2 linked regions of the Desulfosarcina ovata subsp. ovata genome follow. The protein of the gene in region 2 binds, or shares a complex with, the protein of the main gene of each other region. Links are inferred from orthologs where the notes say so. Each region holds a gene or a part of one and is shown on either strand. Other genes may lie near its edges.

Region 1 (3,332 bases), 710 kb from region 2 along the record:
CAGAGTATCGGCATTCCCCAGGAAACGATCGATGCCATCTCAGGATCCCTGGATCGAATTCAATATGTGCTGGTTCGCATCCTGCCCTCGCTGGTGGCCGCATCCACCCTGTTTGTGGCCTGGACCAACCTGATTGCCGCACGACCGATCCTGGAACGCCGCGGTCTGGCTTTTCCTGACTATGGTCGGCTCAATCGCTGGCGGGCGCCTGACGTACTCATCTGGGGCGTCATCGGCAGCGGCCTGATCATGCTGCTGCCGGCAACCGGATTCCGACTCATCGGGATCAATGGCCTGCTGGTCGTCCTGACGGTCTATTTCATTCAGGGCATCGCCATCGTCTCCTTTTTCTTCGAGAAAAAGAAGCTGCCACGGCCCATCCGTGTTGTCCTGTATATAATGATCGCACTCCAGCAGCTTTTTCTGCTGGTAATCGTCTGCATCGGACTTTTTGATATGTGGATCAATTTTCGAAAGATTGACCCTGACAAGCGTGAACCGGACCTGCCGGCGTAACATTCGGGCAGGCCTTTTTTGGAGGATAATCATGAAAGTCATCTTAAAAGAAACCATCAGTTCGTTGGGCATCATCGGAAGCGAAGTCGATGTGGCGCCCGGATATGCCCGCAACTATCTGCTCCCTCAGGGGAAAGCCGTTCCGGCCACCCCCCAGCAACGCAAGATTCTGGAGCAGGAAAAAGCCAAATTCGAGCTGCAGATCGCCAAGGAGAAAGAGTTTGCCCAGGAGATGGCCAACCGCCTTGAAATGGTCTCGGTGACCATTGCGTCCAAGGTCCATGAAGCCGATAAACTCTACGGCTCGATTACCGTTCGCGACATCCTCGACGCGCTCAAGAAGCAGGATGTCGAGGTGGAAAAACGCATGGTGCTGCTCACCGAACCGATCAAGACCGTCGGCACTTTCAAGGTGCCCATCCGCGTCTATCAGGGAATCAAACCGGAGATCACGGTGGAAGTGGTTCCGGAAGAAGCCTAAGATCAACCCGCTGCCGGGAGCCTTGGCCCCAGGTTCAGGTCCCGGCAGTTTTTAGAAAAGCTGTTCGTGTATGCCCGACACTCCGTCCGCAACCGTCAAAGATCCCGCGTTTCACAAGCTTCCCCCCCAGAGCATCGAGGCGGAAGAATCGATCATCAGCGCCATCCTGATCGACAACGACACCCTGATCGACATCCTTGAGATTCTCTCCGCCGACGATTTTTACAAAACCGCGCACAAAATGATCTTTGCCGCCGTGGAAACGCTTTACGCCAAAAGCGAACCCGTCGACCTGGTCACCCTGAGCAACCTGCTCAGGGAAAACGGCGAGCTGGAGAAGATCGGCGGCGCCGCATACCTGGCCCACCTGGTAGATGCCGTACCCATGGCGGTCAACGCCCATCACTATGCGCGCATCATCCATGACAAGGCCATTTTAAGGCGGCTCATCGAACGCTCCAATACGATCTCCAATCGCTGCTTTGAAGACCGCGGGGATGTGGACAGTGTCATCGAATTTGCCCAAAGTGCCATCTTCGAACTGTCGGAGGGGAAAACCAAGCCCGCCTTTTCCCCCCTCAGTAAAATCATCGAAATCAACATCGACCAGCTTGAGGAACGCCAGGGCAACCGGGCACTGGTGACCGGCATCACCACCGGTTTCGCCAAACTCGACAGCCTGACCTCGGGCCTGCAGAATTCTGATCTGATCATCCTGGCCGGCCGGCCGGCCATGGGAAAAACCGCCTTTGCCCTGAACATGGCCCGCAATGCCGCCATTGATGGCGGTGTACCGGTGGCGATCTTCTCCCTTGAAATGTCCAAGGAACAGCTCTCCATGCGGATGCTCTGTTCCGAGGCCCGCGTGGATTCATCACGCATCCGGAGCGGTTTCCTGAACCAGGAGGACTGGAACCGCATTACCGACGCTGCCGGACGGCTCACGGACGCCCCCATTTTCATCGACGATTCACCGGACATTTCGACCACCTCCATCCGCACCAAATCCATGCGCATGAAGATGGACAAGGGGCTGGGCATGATCATCATCGACTATCTCCAGCTCATGCGCGGCAGCATCAATACCGAACGGCGGGATCTGGAAATTTCCGAGATCTCCCGATCACTCAAGATTCTGGCCAAGGAACTGAACATCCCGGTCATCGCCCTCTCCCAGCTTAACCGCAAACTGGAGGAGCGCAGTGACAAACGCCCCCAGTTGTCCGACCTCCGGGAATCGGGTGCCCTGGAGCAGGATGCCGACCTGGTGGCCTTCATCTACCGCGACGAGGTCTACAACCGGGATGAAAACAACCCCCACCGGGGAACGGCGGAAATCATCCTGGCCAAACAGCGCAATGGCCCCACAGGCGTTGCTCCGCTGGCCTTCCTGGGATCTTACACCCGCTTCGAAAACCTGGCCGTTGAATGAAAGAAATCTTCGGTAACCTGCTGGGGCTCAAGGCGAGCCAGATCAAACGGTTGGAGAATCTGGGCCGGCGCCGCATTCCCACCCAGGCCATTGTCTCCTACGAACTGTGCCGGGATCTGTCCCGATTGTCGACTGAGATTGGCCGCCAGGTCGGTCTGCTTGTCGAGCGTAGCGGGAAAATCGCGCAGGTGCTGGTCGGCGGCGTGGACCGCATCATGATCCCCGACCTGCGCGAGTACCGCCTGGCACCGGACCGCCTGCGCGGCCTGCGCTGCATCCACACACGCGCGGATGACATGGGTGGCCTGACCCAAGACGACCTGACCGACCTCTCCCTTTTGCGGCTCGACCTCATGGCGGTCATCACCATGCACCCCGATGGATCACCAGCGCAGATTCATTATGCCCATATTCTTCCCGGTGCCAGTGAATCGGCCCCGTACCGGATCATGCCGCCGATTCCGCCATTCCGGCCGGAAATCGACTGTCTCGGCCTGATCCAGGCCCTTGAAGCCGAGCTGGCCAGACAAAAAGTCGAGGAAAAGGATGACGCCAGCGGAGAGCGCGCCCTTTTGGTCAGTGTTTTCACCGGCGGACGCAAAGCGGCCATGGCGTCCCTGGACGAGTTGAAGGAACTGGCCCACACCGCCAACATACGCACCATTGACACCGTCCTGCAACAACGCAAAAAAGCCGATCCGCGATTTCTCATGGGCAGCGGAAAGCTGGACGAGCTGGCCATTCTGGCGCTGCATCGCGGAGCCAGCCTGATTGTCTTCGACCAGGAACTGAACCCCTCCCAAATCCGTTCCATCGCCGACCGGACGGAAATCAAGGTCATCGACCGCACCCAACTGATCCTGGATATCTTTGCCCAGCGGGCCAAAAGCCGGGAGGGCAAAC
Region 2 (2,887 bases):
GAACCTTCACGTCACCGTCAGGTATGGTGAAAATGAGCACCACATTCTCGAATCGGTCTATAAATCCCTAGGCCGGGCCCTCAACCAGGCCGTATTTATCGATACGGGTCAACAGGGGGTGCGTTCCTCCAAGGGCGTGCTTTGAGGCGCAACACGCGTTGGCGGATTGCTTTCGTTGACAGATCGGATGCTCACTTTTTGCCCTGTACCCATTTCGATACGAAAGCGGATTGCTTATTTCGATCCTTATTTTATAAAACCACCCTCAATAACTTGACAAACTGCCGACCACCGTTTAGATTAGAAAATTTAAAAAAAGGTATCCTTATGGTTCCGATAGACAAAAGTGCGGCCCAGTTGTTCAGGCAAATTTGTCACCATCGATCCGGCCCATGACCTTCTCTTTTGGATTTGAAACGGTCTGGGTCCTACCGGAATACGACTGAACCCGAATCCATCACCATGGGGGCGGCTTTTCTTGGCGGCATACATTCCCGACGATAAAATTGAAGCGATTAAAAGTACCTGTGATATTGTGGAAGTCATATCGGAATCGGTCTCTCTGCGTCGGGCGGGACGCAACTATTTAGGACTATGCCCTTTTCACGCCGAAAAGACCCCCTCTTTTACCGTCAGTCCGGAAAAACAGATCTTTTACTGTTTTGGCTGTGGTGCCGGCGGCAATGTGTTCAGTTTCCTGATGAAACAGGATGGGCTGACCTTCCCCGAGGCTGCCCGAACACTGGCCCGGCGTTGTGGGATCGACCTTCCCAGCCGTAAACTTTCTCCATTCGAGAAAAAAAAGTTGACGGAACGGGAAATGATACTAACGCTTAACGGCGAGGCCATGGCGTTTTTCCGCAGTTGCCTTTTTTCGGAAAAAGGCCGGGAAGCCATGGAGTACCTGTTGAAAAGGGGGATGACCCGCAAAACAATCGAGGACTTTAACCTGGGGTATGCACTCGATGGTTGGGATCACCTGTTGCGCCAATTTCGATCCAGTCGTAAACCGGTTCAGACGGCGCTTGCTGCCGGCCTGATTATCCCCCGGAAAAAAGGGGATGGCTACTACGACCGTTTTCGCAACCGGATCGTTTTTCCTATTTCCAACGCCCAGGCCCAGACCATCGGATTCGGCGGACGGGTAATGGATGATGCTTTGCCCAAATATCTGAACAGCCCGGAAACGCCGGTATACAACAAGAGCCGTTCACTATACGGTCTGGATCGTGCCCGCACGAAAAGCCGTGAGACGGAGACGATCTACGTGGTCGAGGGCTATTTCGACCGTCTGGCCATGCATCAGTTCGGATTCGAAAATACGGTGGCCACCCTGGGCACATCGCTGACGGCCGATCATGTTCGGATTCTCAAAGGCTTTGTCGGTGAGGGAGGGCGCGCGATTCTGGTTTACGATTCGGACCAGGCGGGAATCAAAGCGGCCCAGCGCAGCGTGGCGGTTTTTCAGAAAGGCCTTCTGGAGGCTCGAATCCTGGTGTTGCCCGAGGGATATGACCCGGATTCGTTTCTCATGGCCCACGGCCCCGATGAATTCCGAAAGGTCGCAGAAAATGCCATGGGAATGATCGCCTTTATGGTCGAATCCGCCGTCGAAAAATATGGGCTGAGTATTGACGGAAAAGTCCGTATCGTCAACGATCTGCGGGTGGCCATCCGGGCGGTTGCCGATCCGGTGGCCCGATCCCTGCAGGTCAAACATCTGGCCGAGCGGATTGGCGTGGACGAAACGGTGATTCTGCAGAAGGTCCGCCAGGCTGGCGGTTCACCGGCAAGGAACGATCGCCGGCCAAGCGGACGCCCGGACCGTGCTTCCGTTGCGACTCCGGCCCACCCGGCCCGCGGAAACGGATGGAGACTTGAGCGGCAGGTGGTGACCATGATGCTTCAGTTCCCGGAAATGATTGCCGATATAAGCGAGCGGCGACTGCTGGATCATTTCAGCGACCCCCTTCTGGCGGATATCGGACGCGGTATTATCGAGTATTATAACCAAACGGGCGGCGATGTTGCCGGACTGGTCTCCCGTTGGGAGGATGCAGAAAAAAAAGCGTTGATCGCGCGGCTCGCCTTGAGCGACGAGCATTGGGATCGCAGTGGTTGCACGAATCTGATCAACCAGTTCGAAAGCAGCATTCGGCGCCATGACAAGGAATTGGTAAAACGGATTGAAGCCGCTGAAAAAAGTGGTGATATTAATCTACTGGCCGAACTGTTGCAGAAAAAGCAGCATCAGGCCCGAAAAACGATGCAAAGGCGAAGCGGCCCATCCCCATAACGGCTGTCCACCGCCGCTGACGGAAAACCCAGAGCAATCGACAATCAGGATACCTTGACCCACTTGTGGACGGCAATCGATCCTGTTTTTGTTTCAGGAGGCAAATGGAATGACCAAACAATCCGATGATAAGCGCAAAGCAGCATCCAGCCGGGAGGAGAAAAAGACAGCTCAAAAACCAGTCGAAGCTGCCGGTGATGCCGCGGTCCAGGACGTAAAATCGGAAAAATCAAAACCCTTGAGCAAAAAGAGCAACCAGAAAGCGCTTAAAGCCCTGATTGAGAAAGGCAAGGAACAGGGCTCATTGACCTATGACGAAATCAACGAGGCCCTGCCCAATGAAATGATGTCATCGGAGATGATCGATGACACCTTGATGATGTTCGACGACATGGACATCGAAATCATCGAAAATGAAGACGGGATTCCCGGTAAGGACAGCACGCCTGAAAAAAAAGAGGCCTTGAACAAGGCGGTCTCGGTATCGGATTTTGGATCGGTTACCGATCCGGTAAAAATGTACCTCCGTGAAATGGGTATGGTGACCCTGCTCAGCCGTGAAGGCGAAGTGGAGATTGCCAAGAAAATCGA

The links. The genes of interacting proteins can lie anywhere in the genome.
Region 1: the proteins of dnaG (region 2) and dnaB are in contact, whole or in part, in a crystal structure (PDB 2R6A), measured with the Geobacillus stearothermophilus proteins. The link is inferred for Desulfosarcina ovata subsp. ovata from one-to-one orthologs. Residues at the interface, in WP_049624496.1 of Geobacillus stearothermophilus: Lys456, Leu457, Leu458, Pro459, Ala460, Asn463, Ala464, Leu467, Leu535, Leu536, Ile537, Ala538, Gln544, Glu545, Asp548, Tyr549, His552; in WP_033016901.1 of Geobacillus stearothermophilus: Ser13, Glu15, Ala16, Gln18, Glu91, Leu92, Asp94, Ala95, Val96, Pro97, Thr98, Ala99, Ala100, Asn101, Tyr104, Tyr105, Ile108.

The regions. Positions count from the first base shown.
Region 1 is NZ_AP021879.1:3,371-6,702, reverse strand. What follows is about bases 267-3,248. They hold dnaB (replicative DNA helicase), read left to right. Parts: upstream 267-1,067; coding sequence 1,068-2,429; downstream 2,430-3,248. Other genes in these bases: hflX (GTPase HflX), read left to right, coding at 2,426-3,248; rplI (50S ribosomal protein L9), read left to right, coding at 548-997; GN112_RS00035 (YybS family protein), read left to right, coding at 267-516. Also shown: more of GN112_RS00035, read left to right, coding at 1-266; more of hflX, read left to right, coding at 3,249-3,332. UniProt on the Escherichia coli protein: The main replicative DNA helicase, it participates in initiation and elongation during chromosome replication. Travels ahead of the DNA replisome, separating dsDNA into templates for DNA synthesis.
Region 2 is NZ_AP021879.1:710,476-713,362, forward strand. It holds dnaG (DNA primase), read left to right. Parts: upstream 1-478; coding sequence 479-2,296; downstream 2,297-2,887. Other genes in the region: hisB (imidazoleglycerol-phosphate dehydratase HisB), read left to right, coding at 1-145; rpoD (RNA polymerase sigma factor RpoD), read left to right, coding at 2,406-2,887. UniProt on the Escherichia coli protein: RNA polymerase that catalyzes the synthesis of short RNA molecules used as primers for DNA polymerase during DNA replication.